DNA from 2 places in the Amycolatopsis sp. NPDC021455 genome. Region 2 is predicted to be linked to the other one. Evidence: riboswitches for the same ligand, from Rfam matches in the RefSeq annotation. Region 2 holds a riboswitch; the other holds the start of a gene.
The links. Region 2 has a riboswitch for S-adenosylhomocysteine ahead of ahcY (adenosylhomocysteinase). Riboswitches for the same ligand answer to the same signal wherever they lie in the genome.

Region 1: another riboswitch for S-adenosylhomocysteine. It lies ahead of metH (methionine synthase); the one in region 2 lies ahead of ahcY (adenosylhomocysteinase).

Annotation. Positions count from the first base shown of each region.
Region 1 is NZ_JBFACT010000039.1:53,176-67,747, reverse strand. Features, by position in the region: gene AB0G28_RS32435 (cellulose binding domain-containing protein) at 1-736, opposite strand, end outside; gene AB0G28_RS32430 (sugar porter family MFS transporter) at 1,052-2,437, shown strand; gene AB0G28_RS32425 (serine hydrolase domain-containing protein) at 2,532-3,689, opposite strand; gene AB0G28_RS32420 (response regulator transcription factor) at 3,776-4,432, shown strand; gene AB0G28_RS32415 (ATP-binding protein) at 4,429-5,535, shown strand; gene AB0G28_RS32410 (TIGR03619 family F420-dependent LLM class oxidoreductase) at 5,551-6,405, opposite strand; S-adenosyl-L-homocysteine riboswitch at 6,664-6,742, shown strand; gene metH (methionine synthase) at 6,757-10,386, shown strand; gene AB0G28_RS32400 (FAD-dependent monooxygenase) at 10,368-11,519, opposite strand; gene AB0G28_RS32395 (hypothetical protein) at 11,665-13,071, opposite strand; gene AB0G28_RS32390 (AAA family ATPase) at 13,425-14,572, shown strand, end outside.
Region 2 is NZ_JBFACT010000029.1:6,886-21,457, forward strand. Features, by position in the region: gene AB0G28_RS27810 (TetR/AcrR family transcriptional regulator) at 1-66, opposite strand, end outside; gene AB0G28_RS27815 (diiron oxygenase) at 154-1,032, shown strand; gene AB0G28_RS27820 (hypothetical protein) at 1,089-1,772, shown strand; gene AB0G28_RS27825 (GNAT family N-acetyltransferase) at 1,849-2,106, shown strand; S-adenosyl-L-homocysteine riboswitch at 2,173-2,250, shown strand; gene ahcY (adenosylhomocysteinase) at 2,334-3,794, shown strand; gene AB0G28_RS27835 (hypothetical protein) at 3,927-4,082, shown strand; gene AB0G28_RS27840 (cation transporter) at 4,167-4,823, opposite strand; gene AB0G28_RS27845 (metalloregulator ArsR/SmtB family transcription factor) at 4,820-5,152, opposite strand; gene AB0G28_RS27850 (hypothetical protein) at 5,399-5,608, opposite strand; gene AB0G28_RS27855 (Ku protein) at 5,727-6,599, opposite strand; gene AB0G28_RS27860 (styrene monooxygenase/indole monooxygenase family protein) at 6,674-7,900, opposite strand; gene AB0G28_RS27865 (ATP/GTP-binding protein) at 7,920-8,546, opposite strand; gene AB0G28_RS27870 (DUF742 domain-containing protein) at 8,521-8,904, opposite strand; gene AB0G28_RS27875 (roadblock/LC7 domain-containing protein) at 8,913-9,350, opposite strand; gene AB0G28_RS27880 (ATP-binding protein) at 9,347-10,651, opposite strand; gene AB0G28_RS27885 (TetR/AcrR family transcriptional regulator) at 11,105-11,767, shown strand; gene AB0G28_RS27890 (ABC transporter ATP-binding protein) at 11,761-13,494, shown strand; gene AB0G28_RS27895 (ABC transporter ATP-binding protein) at 13,568-14,572, shown strand, end outside.

The sequences.
Region 1 (14,572 bases), on a different contig from region 2:
TGCGGTAGACGGTGTTCTGCTTGTCCGCGACACCGACGTAGATCGTCTGCGTGGTGCTGCCGCGGCTGCCGGTCGTCGGGTCGAACGTCACCCAGGTGACGCCTTCGTTGTCGCTCTGGTAGCCCGTGGTGTCGCTCGGGTCGGGCACGTAGTTGCCGGGGTTGGGGAAGCTGGTCACCTTCGCCCACGTGACGCCGGAGTCGGTGCTGCGCCAGAGCCCGTTTCCGCTGGGGGCCCCGAGGTAGAGGACGCTGTCGCGGTTCGGGTCGATCGCGAGCCGCTCGCCCATGCCGCGGCCGGGCATGTTGCCGCCGAGCTTGAACGGCAGCGCGGCCGCCTGCCAGGTGGCGCCGCGGTCGGCCGACCGGAGGATCGCGCCGTTGTTCGGGTCCCAGCTGTTGGTGTACATCCCGGCCGCGACGTAGACGCGGTTCGGGTCGACCGGGTCGGTGGCCAGGCTGACGACGCCGTTGTGGCCCCAGTCGGTCCAGCCGACCGAGTCCAGCAGCGGGATCCAGCGCCCGGTCGAGGCGTTCCACCGGTACGCACCGCCGATGTCGGTGCGGGCGTAGGCCAATCCGGGTTCGGTCTGGTTGAAGATGATTCCCGGGACGAACCCGCCACCACCGATCTCGGCGTTGCGCCACGTGTACGGCGCGGGGGCGGCGGGGGACTCCGGCGCGCCGGCCAGTACCGCGACGGCGGCGGGCAGGGCGAGGGCGAGCGTGCTCGCCACCAGTCGTCTCAGTGAACGGGAACGCGGGCTTCGCACGGCGTTGTGCACGTCTGCCTCCACAACTCTGGGAGCGCTTCCAGGGGAAGGTAAGCCAGCGTTCCGAGCGTTGTAAAGCGTTCGACGATTTCGGCGTCCGACACTGTCCACAGTGGACTGGGAGCCGGATTTGTCGGAATCATATATGTGAACGGCGATCAGGTTTCTGAATTGTTATCACGGATCTTCTTGCCCGCCATTTTGCGGCGTGTGAGTGTGGTGGCCGCTGGCTGGACTGGACCTACGCTGTATTGGATCTACGGAAGAGGCGACCAGGCAATGACGCAAACCGCCCCGGCGCGGCACATCGGCCGGACCACCCTGTACTTCTTCGGTGCGCTCGGCGGCATCCTCTTCGGCTACGACCTCGGCGTGATCTCCGGGGTGCTCCCGTTCATCGGGAAACTGTGGGCGCTGACCAGCTGGGACAAGGGCGTGATCACCGCCAGCCTGTCGGTCGGCGCGATCGTCGGCGCGCTGCTTTCCAGCCGCACCAACGAAGCCCTCGGCCGCCGCCGCACGATCATGGTCGCGGCGGCGATCGTCATCGTGGGCACGCTGGCCGCGAGCTTCTCCCCGACGTTCGTGCTGCTGGTGCTTTCGCGCCTGGTCATCGGGCTGGGGATCGGCCTTTCCTCCTCGACCGTCCCGACGTACCTGTCCGAACTCGCCCCGGCGCGGCTGCGCGGCGCGATGGGCGCGCTGAACCAGATCTTCATCGTGCTCGGCATCCTCATCGCGTTCCTGGTGAGCTACTGGCTCGGCCCGGTCTCGGCCTGGCGGTGGATGTTCGCCGGCGCGATCGTGCCCGCGGTGATCCTGCTCGTCGGCCTGGTGTTCCTGCCCGAGACGCCGCGGTGGCTGGTCAAGAACGGCCAGGAGGACGAGGCCCGGCGGGTGCTGGCCAGCGCGCACGGCAACACCGTGAACCTCGATGAGGAGATCGCGACCATCCACGAGGTCATCCGGCTCGACACCGAGGACAAGCCGCGGATCCGCGACCTGTTCTCCGGGTTCGTGCGGCCGATGCTGGTCGTGGCGCTGCTGCTCGCGATCGGCCAGCAGTTCAGCGGCGTCAACGCGATCAACGCGTACTTCCCGACGATGCTGATCGGCCTCGGTTTCGCCACGCAGGCCGCGCTGCTGTCGGGCGTGCTGCTCGGTGTCACGAAGTTCCTGTTCACCGCGTGGGTCGTGTTCGTGGTGGACCGCTGGGGCCGCAAGCCGCTGCTGCTCATCGGCAACGTGATCATGGTGATCACGCTGGTGGCGGCCGGGCTCGTGGTGCTGAACGTCCACGACACCGGCACGCGCGGCATCCTGATGCTGGTGATGATGGTGCTCTACCTGGTCGGCTACGAGCTCGGCTGGGGCGCGGTCGTCTGGGTCATGATGTCCGAGGTCTTCCCGCTGAAGTACCGCGCGACCGGCATGGGCGTCAGCAGCGTGGTCCTGTGGGCGTCGACCGGCATCGTGAGCGCGGTGTTCCCGCTCATCTCCGACCCGAAGTCCCTCGGCATCGGCGGCTCGATGTTCGTCTTCGCCGGGATCAACGTCGTGCTGTTCGTGCTCACCAAGTGGCTGGTCCCGGAGACCAAGGGCCGCACGCTGGAGCAGATCGAGCTCGACCTCCGGGCGCGGCAGGGGGTCGCGGTCAAGAGCTGACCCGGGGAGTCGGACACCGGCGGGGCACGGATTCGTCCGTGTCCCGCCGGTTCGGTGTGCTGTTCCGCGTCGGAGTGCGGGGAGTACTCGGAAGTCACGCGGTGATCATGTCGCGCGCTTTCATCACGACCGGCGGGGGCCCGCCGTCGTAGTCGTAGTTGCTCAGGATCACCGTCACCCACTCGGTGCCGGGGTACATCTGGAAGTCGGTCGACGTGCCGGGAGCGCCGCCACCGTGGCCCGTCACCCACTGGTTGTTCACCAGCAGCGTCACCGGGCCGTAGCACTGGAAGGCGACGTGCGGAGCCCCGGGCGTCCGGCCGGGCGGCGGGCCCGGCTGCGACGGGGGTGGCACCTTGCCGCTCAGCGTGATGCCGGTGAAGGCGCGGTCGAGCAGCTTCGAGCCCTGCAGCGCGGACGCGAAACGGGCCATGTCGGCGCACGTCGTGAAGGCGTCGCCGGCGGGAGTGCCGACGTACAGCCGCTGGTCGATCGTGTCGGCGCGTCCGCCGGACGGTTGTTTCGCGTAGGGGTGGGCGATGCGGGGGTCCGTGTGCCACTGTGGCCTGGTGTGGAAGTCCGTGCTGGTCATGCCGGCCGGACGGAACACGTGCTCACGCACGTAGTCGTAGTAGGACTTCCCGGACACCTGGGCCACGATCGCGCCGAGCAGGTGGTAGCCGGCGTTGCTGTAGCGGGACCCGGCTCCCGGCGCGAACTCCGGTGAGGTCCGCCGGATGTAGTCCGTCGTGCCGTTCATCACCTGGTCGACCTCGGTCCAGGTGAGCGCTTCCTCCAGGTACCCGGGCATCGTGAAGGTGTCGCCGAGGCCGGACGTGTGGGTGAGGAGGTGGTGGACTTTCACGGTGTCGGCGATCCCGGCGGGGAAACCGCTCAGATAAGTGCCCAGTGTGCCGGTGTAAGCGATCTTGCCGGCCTGCGCGAGCTGAGCGATCGCCACCGCCGTGAAGAGCTTCGTCACCGAGGCCATGGCGAACAGGGTGTCCGGGCCGTTGGGAGCGGTGTCGTTGGCCCGGCCGTACGACCTGGCCAGCACGGGCCGTCCCCGGTGGACCAGCAGCAGGCTGCCGGAGAACGCGTCCATGGCCGCCTGTTCCCTGACGAACCGGTCGAACGCGCGCACGTCGACGGAGGTGGGGATGGCGGCGGCCGCTCCGGCGACGGCGCCGGTGGCGAGCATCGCACCGGAAGCGCCGAGCAGGCCCAGGACGGATCGTCGTGTCGTGGTCATGGCCGAAGGTCTACCGAGCACGGCCGATCGAGGACCGATGGCCGGCCCATACGTGATCCATATGTCGCGCGCGGGACACTGCCCGCGTGCGGGTGCTGCTGGTCGAAGACGAACAACCGCTGGCCAAGTACGTCGCGGTCGGCCTGCGTAAGCACGGGTTCGCCGTCGACGTCGCGTCCGACGGGCGCACCGCGCTGGACAAGTGCGTGGTCACGCCCTACGACGTCGTCGTCCTGGACCGGGATCTACCCGTGGTGCACGGGGACGCGGTGTGCCGCGAGCTCGCCGGGCGGGGCGCGGCGCGGATCCTGATGCTCACCGCGTCCAGCACGGTCGAGGACCGGGTCGAGGGGCTCACGCTGGGCGCCGACGACTACCTCGGCAAGCCGTTCGCGTTCTCCGAGCTCGTCGCCAGGGTACGGGCACTGTCCCGCCGCAGCACGCCCGCGATTCCGCCGGTCCTGCGTGCCTGCGACGTGGTGCTCGATCCGGCACGGCGCACCGCGGAACGCGCGGGCCGGCTCCTGCACCTGACGCCCAAGGAGTTCGGCGTGCTCGAGCACCTGCTCGCCGCCGGAGGAGCGGTGGTGAGCGCGGAAACGCTGCTCGACAAGGTATGGGACGAGCACGCCGACCCGTTCACCAACGCGGTCCGGATCACCGTCGGTACGTTGCGGCGCAAGCTCGGCGACCCGCCGCTCGTCGGGACCGTGCCGAGTGCCGGCTACCGGATCGTCCCGTGACCGCCCGCGGCCGGCTCACGATCCTTTACGCCGCACTGGTTCTCGCCGCCGGCGCCCTCCTGACCACGCTCACCTACCTGCTGCTGCGCGGGAACGGCGGTCATCGGGTCTCGGTCATCACCCTCGGCCCGGCACCGGGGCCGGCGGGGATACCGCCGTTGCCGCCCTCGATCCAGGCGGTCACCCTCACCGACTTCGTCACCCAGGCCGCGATCGCGCTCGTGGTGGTGACCGCGCTCGCCGCGGTCGTGGGATGGCTGGTGGCCGGGCGGGTACTGCGGCCCCTCCGCACGATCTCCGCCACCGCACGGCGCCTCTCGGCGGAGAACCTGTCCGAGCGGGTGCCGGTCACCGCGCCCGCCGACGAGCTCGCCACCCTGGCCGCCACCGTCAACGGGATGCTGGACCGCATCTCCGACGGCGTCGCCGAGCGCGACCGGGTGCTCGCGAGCCAGCGGATGTTCACCGCCAACGCCGCCCACGAGCTGCGGACCCCGCTGACCACCATGCGCATCGCCATCGACGTCACCCTCGACAGCCGGCCCGGTACCGAAGAACTGCTGGCCATGACCGGCGACGTCCGGACCGCCGTCGAGCGGAGCCGGCACATCCTCGACGGACTCCTGGTGCTGGCCCGCAGCCAGGCCGGCGCCGGCCGCCGGCACCGCGTCGACCTCGCCGAGGTCGTGGCGAACAGCCTCGACGGCGTGGACCTCACCGTGCGAGCCGACCTGCGGCCCGCACCGGTCCGAGGTGAACCGGTCCTGCTGGAACGGATGTGCGGCAACCTGGTCGACAACGCCGTCCGCCACAACCGTTCCGGAGGCCATGTCGAGGTCGCCACCGGCGGCACGGACGGGCGGGTGTTCCTGCGCATCGGGAACAGTGGCGTGCCGATCGCGCCGGAGACCGTCGGCCGGCTCCGGGAGCCGTTCGTCCGCGGCGACGGCGCACGGATCCACCCCGGCCGCGGGATCGGCCTCGGCTTGTCCATCGTGGACGCGATCGTGACCGCACACGGAGGTGAGATCGCCATCGCCGCTCGGCCGGCGGGCGGCCTGGACGTCGTCGTCCACCTCCCGTCCGCCGGGCACGCCGGATGAGCCGTACCGGAAGGCTCAGTGCGCGGGGGCGAGCGTGAGCTTCCCGGCGAGCCGCCCGATCCAGGCTTCGACTTCCTCCGGCGCGCGGTCCGGGAGACCGAAGATCGTCTCGGTCACGCCCAGGGCAGCCAGGTGTGCCAGGCGTTCCGGGTCCGGTCGCTCGCCGAGCGCGCAGATCCGCGGGGCGTCCTCGCGGCCTTCGGCGGCCCAGATCTCCTTCAGCAGGGCCACGTGCCCGTCCAGGTCGCTGTCGGCCGGCGTGGTGATCCAGCCGTCCGCGTGGCGCGCGATCCAGCGGAACGTCTTCTCCGTCGGGCCGGCGCCGAGCAGCACCGGGATGTGGGCCTGGACCGGCTTCGGCCACGCCCAGCTCGGTCCGAAGGAGACGAACTCGCCGTCGTAGGACGCTTCCTCCTCCGTCCACAGTGCACTCATCGCCTCGAGGTACTCGCGCAGCGCGGTGCGGCGCCGGTTGCCGGGCACGCCGTGGTCGGTCAGCTCGTCGACGTTCCAGCCGAACCCGGTGCCGAGCGTGACCCGGCCGCCGGAGAGGTGGTCGAGGCTCGCGATGGTCTTGGCGAGCGTGATCGGGTCGCTCTCGACCGGCAGGGCGACGGCGGTGGAGAGCCGGATCCGGGTCGTGACCGCGGCCGCCGTCGCGAGCGCGACCCACGGGTCGAGGGTCCGGCTGTAGCGGTCGTCGGGCAGGGACGCGTCGCCGGTGCGCGGGTGCGGCGACGCGCGCTTCACCGGGATGTGGGTGTGTTCGGGGACGTAGAAGGTCGCGAACCCGGCGGCCTCCGCGGCGCGCGCCGCGGCCGCCGGGGTGATGCCCCGGTCGCTGGTGAACAGCACGATTCCGTAGTCCACCCGCGGAGCGTATTAGAACGTGTTTCAGTTTTCAAGCCGCCCGGCCGTCGCGCTCCGGGAATGGTCGGCTACCTTGAGTGACCTTCAGAGGTGCTCGATATCGGGCTGGCACACTCGGTGCCCGCAGGTGCGCGTGATCGGCCGACGGAGGTGTGGAGTGACTCGGATAATCCATTGTGGACGGACGGTGTCCCAGTGGGTGGACGCCGCGGCGCACCGGGATGGCGTGCGACGGGCCGGTTCCAGTACTCTCGACCACAGGCCGAGAGGCGCTGCAACGGACCACCGGGTCCGCCACGCTCGGCCGGGAATGACCAACCAAGGGCGCCTCCCGACCGAGGGAGGCTGCCGGTGAACACCCCGCACGAGTCCGGAACGCGTCTGCGTGAGCTGCTCGACCGGCGGGTGGCCGTGCTCGACGGCGCTTGGGGCACCATGCTGCAGGGCGCCGGGCTGACCCCGGCCGACTACCGCGGCGACCGCTTCGGCGACCACACCCACGACGTCACCGGTGACCCCGACCTGCTGAACCTCACCCGCCCGGACGTCATCCTCGACGTCCACCGCCGGTACCTGGCCGCGGGCGCGGACATCACCACGACGAACACCTTCACCGCCACCAGCATCGGCCAGGCCGACTACGGCCTGCAGGCGCACGTCCACGAGATGAACGTCCGCGGCGCGCAGCTGGCCCGCCAGGCCGCCGACGAAGCGGGCGGCAGGTTCGTCGCGGGGTCGATCGGCCCGCTCAACGTCACGCTCAGCCTGTCGCCGAAGGTCGAGGACCCGGCTTACCGCGCCGTCACCTTCGAGCAGGTCAAGGCCACCTACGCCGAGCAGATCGCCGGGCTCGCCGAAGGCGGCGTCGACCTGCTGCTCATCGAAACGATCTTCGACACGCTGAACTGCAAGGCCGCGGTCGCCGCCGCCCGCGAGGTCGCCCCGCACCTGCCGCTGTGGATCTCCGTCACCATCGTCGACCTGAGCGGCCGGACGCTGTCGGGGCAGACCGTCGAGGCGTTCTGGACCTCGATCGAGCACGCGAAACCGCTGATCGTGGGGGTCAACTGCGCACTGGGCGCGGCGGAGGCCCGCCCGCACGTCGAGGAGCTGTCCCGGCTCGCCGGCACCTACGTGGCCTGCCACCCCAACGCCGGGCTGCCGAACGCGTTCGGCGGCTACGACGAGACGCCGGAGGAGACGGCCGGGCTGCTCGGCGGGTTCGCCCGGGACGGCCTGGTCAACCTGGTCGGCGGCTGCTGCGGTACGACACCGGCGCACATCGAGAAGATCGCCGCCGCGGCGAAGGACGTCAGGCCGCGCGAAGTACCGGCTCCGCGCACGCACACGCGCTTCAGCGGGCTGGAGCCGTTCGGTATCGGCGCCGACACCGGGTTCGTCATGATCGGCGAGCGCACCAACGTCACCGGGTCCAAGCGGTTCCGGCGGCTCATCGAGTCCGGCGACCACCAGGGCGCCGTCGACGTCGCGCTGGAGCAGGTCCGCGGCGGGGCCAACCTGCTCGACGTCAACATGGACGCCGACCTGCTCGACTCCGAGCAGGCGATGACGACGTTCCTCAACCTGATCGCCACCGAGCCCGAGGTGGCCCGGATCCCGGTGATGGTCGACAGCTCCAAGTGGAGCGTGCTCGAAGCCGGCCTGCGCTGCGTGCAGGGCAAGGGCGTGGTCAACTCGATCAGCCTCAAGGAGGGCGAGGAGCCGTTCCTCGCCCAGGCCCGCACCATCCGGAACTACGGCGCCGGCGTCGTCGTGATGGCCTTCGACGAGCGGGGCCAGGCCGACACCGCCGACCGCAAGGTCGAGATCTGCGCCCGCGCGTACGACCTGCTGACGCAGCAGGCGGGCTTCGCCGGTGAGGACATCATCTTCGACCCGAACGTCCTCGCCGTCGCCACCGGCATCGCCGAGCACAACGGCTACGCGAAGGCGTTCATCGAAGCGCTGCCCCGGATCAAGGAGCGCTGTCCCGGCGCCCGGACCAGCGGCGGCATCTCCAACCTGTCGTTCTCCTTCCGCGGCAACGACGTCGTGCGCGAGGCGATGCACTCGGCGTTCCTCTTCCACGCCGTCAAGGCCGGGCTGGACATGGGCATCGTCAACGCCGGCCAGCTCGCGGTGTACCAGGACATCCCGGCGGACCTCCTGGAACTGGTCGAGGACGTGCTGTTCGACCGGCGCGAAGACGCCACCGACCGGCTGGTGAGCTTCGCCGAAAACGTCAAGGGCAGCGGCACCAAGCGCGTCGTGGACCTGTCGTGGCGCGAAGGCCCGGTGGCGGAGCGGCTTTCGCACGCGCTCGTGCACGGCATCGTCGACTACATCGAGGAAGACACCGAAGAGGCGCGGCAGCAGTTCGCCCGGCCCCTCGAAGTCATCGAGGGCCCGCTGATGGACGGCATGAAGATCGTCGGCGACCTGTTCGGCTCCGGCAAGATGTTCCTGCCGCAGGTGGTCAAGAGCGCGCGCGTGATGAAGCGGTCCGTCGCCTACCTCGAGCCGTTCATGGAGGCGGAGAAGGAGAAGGCCCGCGCGGAGGGCCGGCTGGCGTCGACGGGCGGGCAGGGCAAGATCGTGCTCGCCACGGTGAAGGGCGACGTCCACGACATCGGCAAGAACATCGTCGGCGTCGTGCTCGGCTGCAACAACTACGAGGTCATCGACCTCGGCGTGATGGTGCCGGCCGGGAAGATCCTCGACACCGCGGTCACCGAAGGCGCCGACGCGGTCGGGCTGTCCGGGCTGATCACGCCGTCGCTGGACGAGATGGTCGCCGTGGCCACCGAGATGCAGCGGCGCGGGCTGAAGATGCCGCTGCTCATCGGCGGCGCCACGACGTCCCGCCAGCACACCGCGGTCAAGATCGCGCCGGCCTACGACAACGCGACGGTCCACGTGCTGGACGCCTCGCGCGTGGTCGGTGTGGTGTCCGACCTGCTCGACCCGGACCGCTCCATCGTGCTGGCCGAGAAGAACCGGGCCGAGCAGGAGGTGTTGCGCGAGCAGCACGCGAGCAAGCAGCGCCGCCCGATGCTCAGCCTCGAGCAGGCCCGCGCGAACCCCGAGCGCGTGGCGTTCGACGACCTGCCGGCGCCGCTGTTCACCGGGGTCCGTGTGCTCACGCCGTCGATCGCCGAGCTGCGGGAGATGGTCGACTGGCAGTTCCTGTTCCTGGCGTGGGAGCTCAAGGGCAAGTACCCGGCGATCCTCGACCAGCCGGTCGCCCGGGAACTGTTCGACGACGCGAACACGCTGCTCGACCAGATCATCGCCGACGGCAGCCTGACCGCGAAGGGCGCGTACGCGTACTGGCCCGCGCACCGCGAAGGCGACGACATCCTGCTCGACGGCGAGTACTCGCACGTCCGGTTCCCCATGCTGCGGCAGCAGACGGCGAAGCCGGAAGACCGCGCGAACCGCTGCCTGGCGGACTACCTCGCCCCGGCGGGCGACCACCTCGGCGGCTTCGCCGTGACCATCCACGGCGCCGAGGCGCTGGCCAAGCGGTTCGAAGCCGAGCAGGACGACTACCGCGCGATCATGGTCAAGGCGCTGGCCGACCGGCTCGCCGAGGCGTTCGCCGAGTACATCCACCTGCGGGCCCGCCGCGACTGGTTCGAGCCGGACGCCCAGCCGAAGCTGGAAGACCTGCACGCGGAGCGCTTCCGCGGCATCCGCCCGGCGCTGGGCTACCCGGCCAGTCCCGACCACAGCCAGAAGCGCGAGCTGTTCGAGCTGCTGGGAGCGGACGAGCTGGGCATGGGCCTGACGGAGTCGTTCGCGATGACGCCGGCGGCGAGCGTGTCCGGGCTGATCTTCGCCCACCCGGACTCCCGCTACTTCACCGTGGGACGGCTCGGCCGCGACCAGATCGAGGACTACGCGCGCCGCAAGGGCGTCGAGGTCGCCGAGGTCGAGCAGTGGCTGCGGCCGAACCTGGCCTACGAGCCCGAGGCGTAGTCCGCCAGCTCGATGTCCGTGGCGAACTTGTCGGTCGCCTTGAGCATCAGGCCGAGCAGGACGCGGGACTTGAACGTCCAGTCCCGCAGCTTGATCCGCAGCGGTGACGGCGGCGCGAGGAAGGGCCCCGCGCTGCCGCGCTGCGCGATCTTGGCGTAGCCGCGGAACTGGTCCTCGTAGCGGGCGAAGGCGACCTGGTGGTCACCGTCCGCGGCGAGGAGCTCACCGGCGAGCACGTACGCGCCGACGACCGCGAGGCCGGTCCCGAAGCCGCCGAGGGTGTTGCCGTAGGCGGCGTCGCCGAGCAGCACGACCCGGCCGCGGGAGTAGCGGTCGATCGTGACCCGGCTGAGCGAGTCCAGGTAGAACTCGCGGGCCCGGGGGATCTCGGCCATCAGTTCCGGTACCCGCCAGCCGGCGCCCTGGTAGGCGTCCATCAGCAGCTGCCGCTGCTTGCCGGTGTCGGTGCGGTCGTAGTCCAGCTCGGGGGAGGCGAACACGAAGAACGCCTGCGCCTTCGGCCCGCCTACGGCGGCCATCCGGCCCGGCTCGTTGTACATCACCGCTTCACTGCCGGCGACCTTTTCGCCGAGTTCGGCCAGCGCGTAGTGGTAACCGAGGTACTCGACGTAGTCGCGTTCCGGGCCGAACGCCAGCCGCCGGACGTTCGAGTGGATCCCGTCGGCGCCGACGACCAGGTCGAACCGGCGCGGCCGCGCGTGGGCGAAGGTGACGTCGACGCCGTCCGCGGCCTCGCTGAGCGCCGTGACGGTGTCGCCGAAGAGGTACTCGCAGCGGGCGTGCGCGTAGAGGATCTCGGCGAGGTCGCCGCGGCGGATCTCGATTTCGCCGCCGGTGAACTCGCCGGGGATCACCGCCCGCGGGCGCCCGGCGGCGTCGACGATCGTCTGGTCCTGGCCGCCGGTCTGCCGCTCGAGGACCTCGTCGAGGACGCCCATCCGCGCCAGCACGGTCCGGTGGGTGGCGCCCTTGAAGTCGACGGCCTGGCCGCCGGGCCGCACGCCCGGCGCACGTTCGACGACGGTGACGGTGCAGCCGTAGCGGGTCAGCCAGTGCGCGAGAGCGGGCCCGGCGATGCTCGCGCCGGAGATCAGGACGGAGAGGTTCTTCATGCGGCAGAGCGTCGCCGCGGCGGCTTACCGGGCACTGGCGAAGCGCTGACGGCCGTCGTCAGTGTGCGTCAGTGTGCGGGGGCGCCCCCCGTTTTCCACGTTACCGGAGGGCACCGACAGTTCCGGACTCCTCGCCGGTGGCCCGCTACTCGACCGCGCCCGCTTGGGCGAGCAGGTTCCGGTACCAGGAGTCGTACGGGTGGTTCGTCGCCGGGTAGCTCGCCAGGGGTGTCGTCGCCTGGCTCGGCGAGTCGAAGTCCCAGCCGCGGACCAGCTTGCCCGACTGGCGGGCCGCGGTGATGAACGCCGACTCCGATGCGGGGGCGCCGTAGAACAGCGCGCCCTGCTGGAGCTCCGCGCCGTCACCCTTCTGGAACTCGTCGAACGCGACCTGCCGGTAGCGGATCCGGTCACCGGCGACCCGGTCGGTGTCGGCCCGCAGCGTCTGCGCCGGGGTCGGGCCGTCCGCGCCGGTCCACACGGACACCGTGCGGCCGGCGGCGGTGGCCGTCACCTTGGCGAACCGTGCGTCGGAGGTCTTGGCGTTGCCGGTCCACGACACGGTGGTGCCCGACAGCACGCCGGTCCAGTCCCAGTTCTGGCTGGTGTTCTGGCTCTGGTGGATCTCCCGCAGGTGCGTCGCGTCGGTGAAGGCGACCGTCGGCAGCACGCCGTTGTCGTACTGGTGGCTGGCCTGCCACGTGATCTCGCCGTCCGCGCCCAGCTTGCCGACGTGGTACCAGAGCGTGGACGCGCCCTCGGACTGATGGACCTCGACGAGGTCGCCGTCGTCGCCGAGCGCGACGGCCGGCGTCCGGCCGTTGTCGTACTTCCCGTGCCGCAGCCAGGTGACCCGCCCGTCGGTGCCGTAGGTCCCGGTCCAGTACCAGAGCCCGCCCGCCCCGGAGTCGTGCACCTCGACGACCTGGCCACGGCCGTTCAGCGCGACCGCCGGGTGGTAGCCGACGTCGCGCTTGTACTCCGTGCGGGAGCCGCCGTCGCCGGACAGCAGCGGCAGCACGCGCCCGCGCAGTGCGTCGACGTCCGGCTGCGCCGCCGGGTAGTCCTTCGCCCGCAGCAGCCGTCCGCCGAACACCGACTCCAGTTCCTGGTTGAGCGCGGTCAGGTTGCCCGCCGCGAACGAGGGGTTGTCGGTCAGGTCGTCCTTGAGGTCGAGCATGACGACGATGGGCGCGGCGGCCGGGTGCTGCGCTGCCCACGTGTTCACCGCCGCCAGCCAGTCGCGGAGGTTGTTCGACGCCGGGTTGCCGCCGCCGTGGTCGACGAGGTCGCCGGGCGAGTCGTGCCCGACCGCGTAGTCGTGGGTGGTGGCGTAGCCGTTGTCGTGCACGTCGAGCTCAACGAACCGCACGCCGTGGTCGAGCTGGTAGGCCAGAGCGCCCTTGGCGCCGTCGACGTCGCCCGAATAGCTGTTGTGCGTGGCCCGGAACACCGAGCCGGTGAACGGCGGGCTCGCGGCGTGGGCCGTGGCGGGCGTCAGCACCGCCGCGGCGACGAGCGCGGAGACGGCGAGCGCGGGCAATCGGGTCATCCTCGGATCCTCACGTCGGAGAACGGGGCTTGGCTCATCCTGGCCGTCCGATGGGGACGCTGTCTCGGACTCGGGTGGAACGCGGTGGTGCCGTCGTGCGTCCCAGGAATGACAGTGACACCGGAAAAAGAATCACCGGGGAACCTTTGATCACGGTTTCCGCGGAATGCTCGGGAAATGCTCACGAAATCGAAGATCGACTGTCCGATGTGTCCTATTTTTCGCGCCGTTCGCCGATCTATGCCAAATCGCTGCGCCGATCCGGTACTCGGGCGGGCCCGGCGTAGTCATTATCCGAGCGACGGGTGTGCGCAATCACCGGGAAACCGGCGAGGGGTGGGGAGGCAGTGGGTGTGGCGAACGACTGGCCGCTGGTCGGCCGCGAGCAGGAACTGGTGCTCGCGCGCCGGGCGCTGGCCGACGCCGAAGTGTGCGGGCTGCTGCTGACCGGGCGCGCCGGCGCCGGCAAGACGCGCCTGGCCAAGGTGCTGCTGGCCGAGCTCGCCGCGGGGGGCGCGCGCACGCACTGGGTGCGCGCGATGTCCTCCGCTTCGACCATCCCGTTCGGCGCCTTCGCGCACCTGCTGCCCGGCAGCGCCGACGGCACGGCGGACCGCGCGCACCGGCTCAACCAGGTCGCCGGCCACCTCACCCGCGGCGCGGAAGGACGGCGTCTCGTTCTCTGCGTCGACGACGCCCACCTGCTCGACGACCTGTCCGCGACCCTGGTGCACCAGCTGGCCGCGACCGCGTCGGCGTTCGTGATCGTGATCGCGCCGCACGGGGTGAGCGTGCCGGACCCGGTGTTCGCGATGTGGAAGGACCGCGTCGCCGAACGGCTCGACGTCCGCGAGCTCACCCGCCCGCAGACCACCGAGCTGATCACCGCGGCGCTGGGCGGCCGGCTCGAAGACGGGGCGGAGCACCGGCTGTGGCACCTGTCCCTCGGCAACCCCCTGTTCCTGCGCGAACTGATCCAGGGCGGGCTGGACAGCGGTTCGCTGTCGGCCGTGGACGGTGTGTGGCGGTGGAGCGGCACCCTGACCGCGACCCCGCGGCTGGTCGAGCTGATCGAAACCCGCACCGACCGGGTCGACGCCGACGAACGGCGGCTGCTGGAACTGCTGGCCTTCGGGGAGCCGCTGGGCTGCGAACCGCTGGTCCGGCTCGGCGCGGCACGCGTCCTCGCCTCCACCGAGCAGGCCGGGCTCGTCGTGTCGGAACGCACCGGGCGGCGGCTGAACGTCCGGCTGGCGCATCCGCTCTACGCGGAGGTGATCCGGCGCCGGACGTCTCCGCTGCGCCAGCGCGACACCTACCGGATCCTCGCCCAGACCCTGGACCTCACCGGCGCCCGGCGCGCCGAGGACAAGCCCCGGCTGGTGCGGTGGCGGCTGGCCGCCGGGTTGCCGATCGACCCGCAGCTCGTCCGCGCGGCGGCGGAAACGTTGCTGCGCAAGGACTTCCCGCAGGCGGAGCAGCTGGCGGCGGAAGCCGTCCG
Region 2 (14,572 bases):
GAACTCCGCGCGCCGCCGCTCCTGCTGGCCCGCCCAGCGCGCCGCCCGTCCGTCGACCTTGGTCACGGCGGAAGCCTACTCAGGACGGGGCGGGCGGTGTACGCTCCCCGAAGTAAGTAGTACGTCGCGTACCCCCTACTTTTGAAGGCGGCCATGAGCGACCGGGACGTCATCGCGGCTCGTCTGCTCAAGAGCTCCGCGAAGAACTCCTACGACCCGTACGTCGACGTCGACTGGGACGCGCCGCTCGCCGAGGACAAGGCGTACATGCCGCTGGAGCGCGTGTCGCTCTACGGCACCGATCTGTGGGCGAAGCTGACACCCGAGCAGCGGATCGAGCTGTCCAAGCACGAGATCGCCAGCATCATGAGCGTCGGCCTGTGGTTCGAGATCATCCTGATGCACCTGCTCGCCCGCTACGTCTTCGACCTCGACGCGCGCACCGAGCACGCGCAGTACGCGCTCACCGAGATCGGCGACGAAACCCGGCACTCGGTGATGTTCGCCCGCACCGCCGAGCGCCTCGGCGTCCCGCGCTACGGCGTCCCGAAGGTCGTGCACCGCGCCGCGAAGGTGTTCGGCGCGACCGCCACCGGGCCGTCGATGTTCGCCGCCGTGCTGGTCGCCGAAGAGACCACCGACCGGCTGCAGCGGTCGATGATGGACGACGAGGGCATCCAGCCGCTGATCCGCTCGGTCAACCGCATCCACGTCGTCGAGGAGGCCCGGCATGTCCGGTTCGCCAAGGAGGAGGTGCTGCGGGAGACACCGAAGCTGTCGAAGGCGAGCCTGCGGCGGCACCGGCTGCGGACCGCGCTCGTCGCCTACGGCGTCGTCGACAGCATGGTCGACCCGCGGATCTACCGCAGCGTCGGGATCGACCCGCACGAAGGCCGGGCCGCGGCGCTCGCGAACCCGCACTTCCACCGGACGCGCCGCTGGATGGCCGAGAAGATCGTGCCGTTCCTGCGCGAAGCGGGCCTGATCGGCGGCCGCTCCGAAGGCGTCTGGCGGCGCGCGCATCTGCTCTGAGCGGTGACCGCAAAAATGCCTTCCCGGGACATTCCGAACTGCGCCAGGATTTCCGGGTGACCGCAGATTTCCCGCTCGAACCGCCACCGCAGCAGGTACCGGTGCCGCAGCCGGAACCGCGTCGCCCGCTGCTCGCCCGCCCGGTCGCCGTCGGCCTGATCGGCGTCCTCGCCGGCGCGTTCCTGGTCGGCGTGCCATGGCTGGTGCTGAGCCTGCTCGGCGGCCCGAGCGGGCAGGCCCCGGCCGCGCCGGCCAACCTGGGCGGGCTCAGCCGGGCCGAGGAGGCGATCGCGAAGCTCGACAAGGTGAAGGGACAGTCCATGATCGCCCGCGTCGAGAAGGCCGACCGGGAGACCGGCGCCGCCGTGTCGGCGGCCTACGGTGGGGCGGGCGCGGTCGTCCAGGAGTATCGGGACGACAAGTTCGCCCGCGGATTCCAGCTGATCGCCGTGCGCGCGCCCTCGCCGGAGCTGTTCGCCCCGTACCAGGACGCCCAGGCTCTCGGCATGGCCAAGCCGGACACCGAACTCGTCCGCGTCGGCGATGTCCAGTGCCTGCTGCACAACGACCCGGCCGCACTGGGCTCGACACCGGATCCGGACCAGTCGTTCGTCACGAGCTGCCAGCGCAGCGGGCCGGCCCTGACCGTCACGATCCGGACCCTGAGCAGGGAGGGCAACGGCGACCCGCGGGAGCTCGCCGGGATCGTCAAGGAGGCTTGGGGAACACTGAGCCGGTGATCGGCCGATCCGCACCGCGCACATCGACGACGAAGCCGCGCTCGCCGAGATCGACCAGCGCAGCCGGACCTCGGTCGTGTCCTCCGCGCCGGCACCCCCGCCTGGCACGCCCTTCTTCGACGAGGACGCGCGGCCCGGAAACTTCCTCGTCGCCGAGCAGCAGCGGCTCGGCATCGCACGACAGCTGGTCGACGCCGCCGTGACCGAAGCGCGGCAGCGTGGCGCGCGCAAGATGACGCTGCGCGTGCTGGGGCGCAACACCGGCGCCCGCCGGGTCTACGAACGCTGCGGGTCAGTCGTCGAAGGCGTCTGGCGACGCGCGCATCTGCTCTGAACCCCCTTCTTCTCCTGGCTCGCCCCCTCGCTTGACAGCGTCGGCGCGGCTTTGCCATCCTGGTTCCGGGCCGAGAGGCGCTGCGACGGAACTCTCTTCCGCCACGCTCGGCCCGGACCACGACTCCAAGGGCGCCTCCCGCGAGGGAGGTGCCTTTTTCGTTGTCCGCAAGGACTTCCGCGCTGCCTCCCGAGCGTTCCGTCGACGATTTCCGGAGTGCACCGAAAATGAGTGACAAACTGCAGACCCGCAATGGCCTCGACTTCGCCGTCGCCGACCTCTCGCTGGCCGACGCCGGCCGTACCCAGCTGCGGCTGGCCGAGCACGAGATGCCCGGCCTGATGGCCATCCGCCGGGAATACGCCGCGGCCCAGCCGCTGAAGGGGGCCCGCATCGCCGGGTCGCTGCACATGACCGTCCAGACCGCCGTGCTCATCGAGACCCTGGTGGCGCTCGGCGCGCAGGTGCGCTGGGTGTCCTGCAACATCTTCTCCACCCAGGACGAGGCCGCCGCCGCGGTCGTCGTCGGCCCGGAGGGCACCGTCGACGCCCCGGCGGGCACCTCGGTGTTCGCGTGGAAGGGCGAGACGCTCGAAGAGTACTGGTGGTGCACCGACCAGCTGTTCGCCTTCCCCGGCGGCCAGGCGCCGAACATGATCCTCGACGACGGCGGCGACGCCACCCTGCTCGTCCACAAGGGAGTCGAGTTCGAAGCGGCGGCCGCGGTGCCGCAACCGTCCGAAGAGGACCCGGAGGAGTACCGGATCATCCTCGACACCCTCCGCGCGAGCCTCGCGGCCGACGGCGACCGCTTCACCCGGATGGCCAAGGAGATCCGCGGCGTCACCGAGGAGACCACCAACGGCGTCAAGCGGCTCTACAAGCTCGCCAAGGACGGCGAGCTGCTCTTCCCCGCGATGAACGTCAACGACTCCGTGACGAAGTCCAAGTTCGACAACAAGTACGGCATCCGGCACTCCCTTGTGGACGGATTGAACCGGGCCACCGACGTGATGATCGGCGGCAAGCGCGTGGTCGTCTGCGGCTACGGCGACGTCGGCAAGGGCGCGGTCGAGGCGCTGCGCGGGCAGGGCGCCCGGGTCGCGGTCACCGAGATCGACCCGATCTGCGCGCTGCAGGCGGCGATGGACGGACTGGACGTCGTCGAGCTCGACGACGTGGTGGCCACCGGCGACATCTTCATCACCACCACCGGCAACTTCGGCATCATCTCCGCGGACCAGATGAGCCGCATGAAGCACAACGCGATCGTCGCCAACGTCGGGCACTTCGACAACGAGATCGACATGGCCGGCCTGGCGAAGCTGCCGGGTGTGGTGAAGAAGGAGATCAAGCCGCAGGTGCACGAGTGGACGTTCCCGGACGGCCACGCGATCATCGTGCTCTCCGAGGGACGGCTGATGAACCTGGGCAACGCGACCGGGCACCCGTCGTTCGTGATGTCGAACTCCTTCACCAACCAGGCCATCGCGCAGATCGAGCTGTTCACCAAGCCCGGCGAGTACGCGACCGACGTCCACCGGCTGCCGAAGCACCTCGACGAGAAGGTGGCCCGGCTGCACCTCGACGCGCTCGGGGTGAAACTCACCAAGCTCACGAAGGCGCAGGCGGAGTACATCGGCGTCGACGTCGAGGGTCCGTACAAGCTCGATCACTATCGGTACTGATCCGGGTTTGATCCGAGGTTGCTCCATTCGCCGTAGTTTGGTTTATCGGGAAACTGGCCATCCTCCGGTCGAGAGCGCATCCGCCCGGACGGCACGGAGCCGGGCCGGGTCTCATGCGAAGGAGTGTGTCAAGTGATCATTCTCGGTGTGATTCTCCTCGTCATCGGGTTCATCGTGGGCATCCCGGTGCTGTACACCATCGGTATCATTCTCGCGGTGGCCGGCGTGGCACTGGCCATCTTGGGCGGCACGGGCCGCCGGATCGGTGGCCGGGCGCACTGGTACTGATCCGCCTTCCTCCCCACCACCACCCTCAACGGAGGCGCTTCGCGCCGCTGGTTTTAGGGAGACCTCGCCACGGCCTGGCGCGCGTCAGCAGCAGTGCTGGCCGCGCCAGGCCGTCCGGCCTTCGTTCGCCGCCACGGCGGCGATGGCCAGGGCGACGGCCGGATCGGCCCACCACCAGCCGAACAGGGCGTTGAGCAGCAACCCCGCCAGCAGGACGGCGGAAAGCCAAGTGCACAGCAGGGTCTGCCGCGAATCCGCGACCGCGCTGGCCGAGCCGAGCTCCCGCCCGACCCGGCGCTGCGCCGCGGAGAGGGCGGGCATCACCGCGAGCGAAATGGCCGCGAGCACGATTCCGGTCCGGGAAGTTTCCGGCGCGGCGCCCGTGAAAAAAGTACTCACGGCCTCGGCCGTCACGTAAATCGCGAGCGCGAAGAAAGAAATCGCGATCGCCTTCATTGCCCGCCGTTCGCGGGCTTCCGGGTCGGCACCCGAAAACTGCCAAGCGACCGCGACCGCCGAAGCGACTTCGATCACCGAATCGAGCCCGAAGCCGATCAAGGCTCCGGACGAAGCCGCGGCACCGGCGGTCAGCGCGACGACGGCCTCGACGACGTTGTAGGTGATGGTCGCCGCCACCAGCAACCGGACGCGGCGCACCAGGACCGCCCGGCGGTCCGGCGACACCACCGAGGGCGCGCAGCAGCCGTCCGCACAGGTCTTCGTGGCCGGTTCCGGCTTCATCGCGCCCCCACCGGCTCGTCCTCGCAGTCTTCCCGTGGTTCGACCGCCAGGACGACCTGGACGAGTTCGCGCAGGGCGCGGGCCAGGTGCGCGTCGGCGATCTCGTAGCGCACCTGACGGCCCTCGTAGCCGGCCACGACGAGCCCGCAGCCCCGCAGGCACGACAGGTGGTTGGACACATTGGACCGGCTCAGGCCGAGTTCCGCGGCCAGGCGCCCGGGGTAGGCCGGGCCGTCGAGCAGCGCGGTGAGGATCCGGCAGCGGGTCGGATCGGACAGGGCTCGCCCGATCCGGGCGAGCGCCGCCTCCCGCGTTTCACAGGTCACCATGCAGTGAACTGTACATCAGACACTGACATGTCCGCTCCCGGGACACCCGGGAAAATAAAGGGTCCTCCGGCTCCGAGGGGGAGGGAGAGCCGAAGGACCCCGTTAGTGTTAGCACATTGCCAAGCCCGTGTACACAGCTGCATACACGATCGTGTTACGCCCTTGACGCCGTCCGAACGCCGTGAAGGCCTCCCCGGCGGGCGGCGAAGCCCGGCGGGAAGGCCTTCACGGATCCTGGCGGGAGGCTCAGGAAACTTTGCGCAGCAACGGTTTCCGCGGCACGGCCACGCACCCGCAGCCGTTGGCGAGGGCCCGGCAGTCGACGATCAGCGCGTGCCGGACGCGGTCACCGTCCCCGCAGGCCGCGTCGGTGCACTCGGTGAATCCGCCTTCCGGGTGGATCACCAGCGTGCCGTGGCAGTGATCGATCCCCGCGTCACAAGAGGCGCATTCCATGACGGGCCACCCTTCCGCGATCGTGCTCAGGACCTCAAGGTAGGCCCGGAAAGCACGCGGACGCGGCAGCGGGACGGCGTGTCGGACCGATCACCCTTCCGTGACGGACGCCGGTGGCTCAAGCGGACTTCGGGGCCCGCTTGCGGGCCGCCGGCTTCTTCTTCGCAGCCGCCGGCTTGGCGTCCTCATCGGACTGCTCCGAAGAGGACTGACGCGACTTCTTCGCGGCGTCCACACTGGCCTGCAGCGCCGCCATCAGGTCGACGACGTCGGCCTTGGCGGTGACCGCGGCGGGCTTGGTCGTCTCCTCCCCCGCGACCTTGGCTTCGATCATCTCCTCGAGGGCCTCGCGGTAGTGGTCCTTGTACTTCTCCGGCTCGAACACCGGCTCGGCCAGTGAGTCGATCAGCGACCCGGCCATGGACAGCTCCTGGGGCCGGATCTGCGGCGGGTCGTCGCGCAGGAACGGGAAGTCGGGCTCGCGGACCTCGTCCGGCCACAACATCGTCGTCATCACCAGCACGTCGGCGTGCACGCGCAGCACCGCCATGCTCTCCCGCTGCCGCACGGCGACCTTCGCGATGGCCACCTGGCTCGACTTGTGCAGCGCGTCCCGCAGCACGACGTACGGCTTCACCGCGTTCTTCTGCGGCTCCAGGTAGTAGGTCCGGTCGTACTGGATCGGGTCGATCGACTCCAGCGGCACGAACTCCAGCACGTCGATCGTGCGCTGGGTGGGCAGCGGCAGCTCGGCCATCTCGGCGTCGGTGATCACCACCATCTCGCCGTCGGGCAGCTCGTAGCCCTTGGCGATCTCGGCGTAGGGCACTTCCTCGCCGTCGATCGTGCAGAACCGCTTGTACTGGATGCGCCCGCCGTCGGCCTCGTGCACCTGGCGCAGGGAGACGTTCTTGTTCTCGGTGGCCGCGTACAGCTGGATCGGGATGCTGACCAGCCCGAACGACACCGAGCCCTTCCACATCGCCCGCATGCCACGTACCTCCGAGGTCGCCTTCACGCTACGTGACAACCGTAGCCCGAATAGTGCCCCGGCGACAGTCCGATCTAGACCTCTGCCAGGTACTTCTCCCAAAGTGCGGGGTCCATGAACCAGTGCCGGAAGTCCGTCGGGTCGGCGAATCCGTTGACCAGCCGCCGGGCCACGGCCGGATTCTGGCCGGCGACCCCGAGGATCTCGAGCACGTGCGGGGGCGGCGGCAGGAGCAGTGCGTTGGTCCATTCGGTGACCGGCCCGGCGTACTCCCAGTAGCGCTCGAAGGTGGCGTCCATCCACGCCGCGTCGAACGGCCGGTCGCCGTGGGCCAGGATCGCGTCCAGGTACGTCGCCGCGCAGTGGCTCGCGTTGTTCGAGCCCTGCCCGGTGATCGGGTCGTTGGCCACGACGACGTCGGCCATGCCCAGCACCGTCGCGCCGCCCGGCAGCGTCCCGACCGGGTTGCGGACCACCGGCGTGTACCCGCCGGCCAGCGTCGCCTTGGCGTCGGTCAGCTCCGCGTCGCGGCAGCGCTCGTACTCCCACGGCACGAACCGCCGCATCAGGTCGAGCAGGCGCGCGAGGTGCTCGTCCGGGCCCGGGCGGTCGTCGAAGCAGTCCAGCGGCCCGCCGGGCACGCCTTCGAAGAACAGGATGTCGCAGTTGCCGCTCAGCGTGTACGCCGGGATCATGAACAGCTCGCCGACGCCGGGGACGATGGTGAACCGCACCCCCGGCTTGTCCGGGTGTTCCGGCCGCGGGCCCACCCCGTGGGCGTAGACCAGCGAAAGCGCACGCATCGGCTGGGTGAACGGCGACCGCTCGGGCACGCGGTCGAACAGCTGGACCAGCTCGCCCTTGCCCGCCGAGATGATCACCAGGTCGTACAGCCGGGCCAGCGCGTCCAGTTCGGACGTCATCACGCCGTGGATGACGAGCTTGCCGCCCCGGTCTTCGAACAGCTCCAGCCAGCCCGCCATCTTCACCCGCTGGTCGACCGACTGCGCGGGGTGGTCCAGCTCGGCGAACCAGTCGAGCGCGCGGCCGCCGTCCGGCGCGGCCACCGATATCCCGATGCCCTCGACGTTCACCGTCCCGGCTTCCCACAGGTTCAGCCCGAGGTCCCGCTCGTGCTGCAGGGCGTCGTGGAACATGCACTGCGTCGACATCACCCGCCCGCCCCGGATCTCCTCCGGGGTCCGCGCGGACATCACCGTGACGTCGTAGTCCTTCGCCTGCAGCCCGAGGGCCAGCTGCAGGCCGGACTGCCCGGCACCGACGACCAGGACCTTGCGCATGCGGCTCTTCTCCTCCTGCTCAGGCGTGCGGGGCGCTGCCGGCGAGCTCGCGGCCGGCCGGGCCGGAGAGCACCGCGAGCGACAGCGTGTGGCCGACCAGTTCGGTCAGGGTGGCGATCGTCGACGCGCGGTCCCGGGCGTCGCAGGTGACCAGCGGGACGGCCGGGTCGAGGGCGAGGGCGTCGCGCACCTCTTCGAGGTCGTGCACCGGCTTGCCCTCGAACTGGTTGACCGCCACGACGAACGGCAGCTCGGAGTCGTTCTCGAAGTAGTTGATCGCCGCGAACGACTCGTCGATCCGGCTGGTGTCGACCAGCACGACGGCGCCGAGCGCACCCCGGCTCAGGTCGTCCCACAGGAACCAGAACCGCGCCTGGCCCGGCGTGCCGAACAGGTACAGCAGCAGGTCCGGGCGCAGGGTGATGCGGCCGAAGTCCATCGCGACGGTCGTGGTCGACTTGCCGCCGGGCGGGATCTCGTCGACGCCGGCGCCCGCCTCGGTCATCCACGCCTCGTTGCTCATCGGCGGCACTTCCGACACCGACCCGACGAACGTGGTCTTGCCGACACCGAAGCCCCCGGCGACGACGATCTTCGCGGAGATCGCCAGCAGATCGCCCTCAGGCGGGGAGCCGCTTGAGCCCATCAAGGATCCTCTCGAGCACGTTGGTGTCGTGGTGGTAGGCGTGCGCGGTCGGGTGGACGAAGACCGCGCCCTGGGTGGCGAGGTCCCCGATCAGCACCCGCACCACCCCGAGCGGCAGGTCCAGCCCGACCGACAGCTCGGCGATCGAGCACCGCGTCCGGGCGCGTTCGTAGAGCGAGCGCGACTCGGGCATGAGCGCGTCGCTCAGCGCGGGGTCGTACCGCGGCACCGAAACCAGCGTCTCGACCAGCAGCTGGTGACGCGTGCTGGTCCGGCCGCCGGTGAGCGCGTACGCCCGGATCCGGCGGCTGCGCCACACCAGAGGGCTGTCGGGTTCGGACACGGTGGACACGGACATCACCTCCTTCACGCCCGGGGCCGGCGCGCGGTCAGCACCTGGCGCAGTTCCGCGCGCACCTCGGGGGTGAGCGCGTGGCCGGCGTTGGTGATGAACTGGGTCATCTCGTAGGCGACCACCTTCATGTCCGCCTCGCCCGAGGTCAGCACGGCGAGTCCGGCACCGGAACCGATGCCCATGAACAGGAAGTAGCCGTGGGTCAGCCGGATGATGATCTGCTCGCAGGTGCCCTTCCCGAACAGCGCCGCGCTGTTGCCGGCCAGCGAAAGCAGGCCGCTGGCGATCGCGGCGAGCTGTTCGGCCTCGGCCTCGCCGACCGAGTCCGACGCGGTGAGCGGGAAGCCGTCCACGCTCATGATCAGCGCGTGGCTGACGCCGTGCACCTTGCGCACGAAGTCGTCGAGCAGCCAGGCGAAATCGGCCGGGGCGGGGTGGGGAGCGCTCACGAGGTGGTTCCTCCGGGCGTTTCGTCCTGCTGGGTGCGGTTCTCCGCGAGCGCGGCCTGCTCGCCGTCGGCGAACGCGCCGAGGTCGGCGAGCAGCCGCTCGTGCCCGGAAGCGGAGGTGTCCTGCCCCGGCGGCGTCGGTGGTGGCGGTGGTTCCGGCGCGGCGCCCCGGATGCTGCCGGGCACGCGGCGCGGGAGGCCGCTGGGCGTGGTCCCGCCGGTGGCCCGCTCGACCGGCCGCGGCCGCGGGCTGGGCTTGCGCGGCACCGGCGTCTCGCGCGGGAGGGCGCCCGGGCGTCGGCGCGGCAGGGCACCGACGGCGACCGGTTCGCCGTCGGCCGCCGCCGTGACCGGCTCGAAGGTGCCGGTGCCATCCGGGGCTTCGCCCCGCGTCGGGGACTCCGCCACCCGAACCCCCGAACCGACGACGGTGCGGGTACCCGACCACGCGTGCTCGGTGATCTCGGTGACGATGCCCGTGGGCAGCAGCACGGTCGCCACCGTGCCGTGCGGGCTGCGCCGGTCGAGCCGCACGGTGACGCCGTGGCGGGCGGCGAGGCGGGCGACCACGGCGAGCCCCATGTGCCGCGCCGCGGCGTCGTCGAGGTCGCCGCCCGCGGCCAGCCGCGCGTTGAGGTCCCCGATGCGGTCGGCGGGGATGCCGATGCCCTCGTCCTCGATCCGGACGAGCACGCTGCCGTGCTCGGTCAGGTGGGCGCTGACGTGCACCGGCGAACTGGGCGAGGACTGGTTGGCGGCGTTGTCGAACAGCTCCGCCAGCACCCGCCCGAGGTCTTCGGCGGCGAAGCCGACGACGCCGAGGTTGACCACGCGGCCGATGGTGATCCGGGCGTAGTGGTTGATCGAGGACATCGCCTCGCGCATGAGGTCGAGCACCGACGTCGCGCGGGCGGCGGCGTCGGCGGTGTCCTGCCCGGCCAGCACGCGCAGGTTCTCGGCGTTGCGCCGCAGCCGCGTGGCGAGGTGGTCGAGCTGGTAGAGCTCGGCGAGGCGGTGGTGGTCCTCCTCCCCCGCCTCCAGTTCCTCCAGCCGCGCGAGGAGCTGGTCGAGGAGGTTGAGGTCACGCAGGGCGACGCTGGCGCAGATCTCGGCCAGCACGCCTTCGCCCGACGGCGCCGCCACCGGCTCCGGCCGGGTCAGCTCCACGAACGCCGGTCCCGCCGGGGGTGCGGTGTGCACAGGATGCTTCGGCGGCGCGGTGAGGTACTGGGCGGCGGCCACCCGGGAGCGGTCCAGCAGGACGCGTGATCGATCCAGGAGTTCCCGGGCCCGGCTCGCCATGTGGTCCCACTTCTTCCTTGATCGGCTGCTGCGACGGCTGTGTGCGCCGACCCCCGGGCGGCGATGCCGCACATGCAAGCAGAAAGCTTCGTGGGATGTCCACAACGGGTCCCCGTGCAATCGCTCTGCGTGATCGAATTTCGGGGACATCACTGCTGGTGAGCGCAGCGAGCTAGGCCATTCGGCTCATTTTTGCAAATTGCGGGTCGCAACGGAGCGCACACGGCCGCCCGCGGCACGGTCACACAGGGAGCGGCACAGCCGAAACGGGGTGTAACCGATCCGGCGCGGCGGGCGACCGGGACGGCATGGCCAAGGCGGGCGTCCCGGAGTAGCCGCGCGGCAGCCCACGGCACGTTCACGGCGGATCCCGGGGCCATGTCCGATTCGTCCCAACTTTGCGTGTCCCGCAATTTTTTGCGGAGCACGCAAGTTTTTCGCTACACTCCGCACATGCCGCCGGAAGAACCCCCGAAGCTGACGCTGCGCGAGCGGAAGAAGCGCGAAGCCCGCCGGGCGATCGCGCAGGCCGCCCTGCGGCTGACGCTGGACCGCGGGCTGGAGAACGTCCGGGTGGAGGACATCGCCAACGAAGTGGGCGTCTCCCCCCGCACATTCAACAACTACTTCTCCAGCAAGGAGCAGGCGGTCTGCGCGGTGGTCGTCGACCGGCACGAGGGCATGCGCGAAGCGCTGCTGGCCCGGCCCGAAGGCGAGCCGCTCTGGGAGTCCGTCAAGCAGGCCGTGCTCGAGCAATATTCGCGTGATGGCGAGCCGGATCGGGCGTATGTTGCCCGTATCCGGGAGCTGATGGGCCAGCTCATGCTGCGTGGGGAATTCCTGAACGCCCACGCGGCGGTCGAGCGGGTCCTCGCCGAAACGATCGCGAAACGGGTGGGCGGTGTGGACCACCTGCTGTGCCGGCTGATGGCCTCCTCGGTGGAAAGCGCCGTCCGCGTCGCCTTCGTCAACTGGTTCACCGAGGGCGAACCGCTCCTGCCGACCCTGGAGCGGCTGCTGGACGAGCTGGCCGCCGGGATGCCGACCCTGACCGGTGGCACCGCACGGAAACCCGACCCGAACACCACCATTTCCCTGGGGGAACAGGCATGTTAGTCAAGCTCCTGCGCAGCCATCTGCGCCCGTACCGGAGCACGCTGTGGGTGATCGTCGCCCTCCAACTGGTGCAGACGATCGCCATGCTCTACCTGCCGACGCTGAACGCCGACATCGTCGACAACGGCCTGATCAAGGGCGACATGGGCTACATCCTGCGGATCGGCGCGATGATGCTCGCCGTCACGCTGGCCCAGATCGCCGGCTCGATCGGCGCGGTCTACTTCGGCGCCCGCACGGCGATGGCGGTCGGGCGCGACATCCGCGCCGGGGTCTTCCACCGCGTGCAGGACTTCTCGGCCCGCGAGGTCGGCCAGTTCGGCACGCCGTCGCTGATCACCCGCACCACCAACGACGTGCAGCAGGTCCAGATGCTGGTGCTGATGACGCTGACGCTGATGGTGTCGGCGCCGATCATGTGCGTCGGCGGCATCATCCTGGCGCTGAACCTCGACGTCCCGCTGTCGTCGCTGCTGCTGGTCATCGTGCCGGTGCTGGCGGTCGCGGTCGGCACGATCATCGCCAAGATGCGCCCGGCGTTCCGGCTGATGCAGGTGCGCATCGACCGGATCAACCAGATCATGCGCGAGCAGATCATGGGCATCCGCGTGATCCGGGCGTTCGTCCGCGACTCCCACGAACGGAAGCGCTTCGACGTCGCCAACGACGAGCTGCTGACCGTGTCGCTGCGGGTCGGCCGGCTGATGGCGCTGATGTTCCCGATCGTGATGCTGGTGATGAACGCCTCCAGCGTCGCGGTGCTGTGGTTCGGCGGGCAGCGCATCGACTCCGGCAGCATGCAGATCGGCGCCCTGACGGCGTTCCTGTCCTACCTGCTGCAGATCCTGACGGCCGTCATGATGGCGACCTTCATGTTCATGATGGTGCCGCGCGCGGAGGTCAGCGCCGAGCGGATCAGCGAGGTGCTCGACACCTCCTCCAGCGTCCGCCCGCCGGTGTCGCCGATCCGGCCGGGCGCGGTGCACGGGCACCTGGAGCTGTCCGGGGTGGAGTTCCGCTACCCCGGCGCGGAAAAGCCGGTCCTGCAGGACATTTCGCTGATCGGGCGGCCGGGTGAGACCACCGCCGTGATCGGGTCGACCGGTACCGGCAAGACCACGCTGCTCAACCTGATCCCCCGGCTGATGGACGCCACCGCCGGCACGGTGAAGGTCGACGGCGTCGACGTGCGCGACCTCGACCCGGCGGTGCTCGCCCGCGCGGTCGGGCTGGTGCCGCAGAAGCCGTACCTGTTCGCCGGCACGGTGGCGAGCAACCTGCGCTACGGGAACCCGGACGCGACCGACGAAGAGCTGTGGCACGCGCTGGAAGTGGCGCAGGGCAAGGACTTCGTCGAAGCGATGCCCGAGGGTCTCGACGCGCCGATCGCGCAGGGCGGCACGAACGTCTCGGGCGGCCAGCGGCAGCGGCTCGCGATCGCCCGGATGCTGGTGCACAAGCCGGAGATCTACCTGTTCGACGACTCGTTCTCGGCGCTCGACTACGCGACCGACGCGGCCCTGCGCCGGGCGCTTGTCTCCGAAACCGCCGACGCGACGGTGGTCATCGTCGCGCAGCGGGTCAGCACCATCCGCACCGCCGACCGCATCATCGTCCTCGACGAGGGCCGCGTCGTCGGCACCGGCACCCACCACGAACTGTTCGACAGCAACGAAACCTACCGCGAGATCGTGCTGTCGCAGCTCACTGAGCAGGAGGCTGCGTGACCGAGCCTGCGAGGTCCGCCAGAGACACAGCAGCGTCGGTCACGACGCCGACGAGCGCCAGCGAGGAGACTGCGTGAGCACCACCGAATCGCCTAGAGCCGCCGTCACCGACGCCGGGGAACGGCCCGCCGCGCAGCGGCACAAGAACACCGGGGCCGTGGCCGGGCCGGCCGCCCGCTTCATGGGCGGCGGGGCACCGCCGGAGAAAGCCCTCGACTTCAAGGGATCGCTGAGGCGGCTGCTGCGGCTGCTCAAACCGCAGCGGGCCGCCCTGATCGGCGTCCTCGTGCTCGGCGCGGCCAGCGTGACGCTGACCGTGATCGGGCCGAAGATCCTCGGCCAGGCCACCGACGCCATCCTCGCCGGGGTTCTCGGCAAGCAAGTGCCGCCGGGGGTCACCAAGGAGCAGATCGTCGCCGGGCTGCGGGCCCGCGGCGACGGCACGCTCGCCGACATCTACAGCCGGGTCGACCTCGTACCGGGCATGGGCATCGACTTCGACAAGGTCGGCCAGATCCTGCTGACCGTGCTGGCGTTGTTCATCATCTCGTCGTTCTTCGGGCTGATCCAGGCCCGGCTGACGACGACGCTGGTGCAGCAGGCGGTCTACCGGCTGCGCGAGGAGGTCGAGGCGAAGTTCGCGCGGCTGCCGCTGAAGTACTTCGACCGCCAGCCGCGCGGCGAGGTGCTTTCCCGCGTCACCAACGACATCGACAACCTGGCGCAGTCGCTGCAGCAGACGCTGTCGCAGATCGTCGCGTCGCTGCTGACCGTCATCGGCGTGCTGATCATGATGTTCCTGATCTCGCCGCTGCTGGCGCTGATCGCGCTGCTGACCGTGCCGCTGTCGGCGGTCGTGGCGGCGAAGGTCGGGAAGCGGGCGCAGCCGAACTTCATCAAGCAGTGGTCGACGACCGGGAAGCTCAACGCGCACATCGAGGAGATGTACACCGGGCACTCGCTGGTCAAGGTGTTCGGCCGCCGCGACGAGTCCGCGGCGATCTTCGACAAGCAGAACGAAACGCTGTACCAGGCGAGCTTCCGGGCGCAGTTCATCTCCGGGATGATCCAGCCGGCG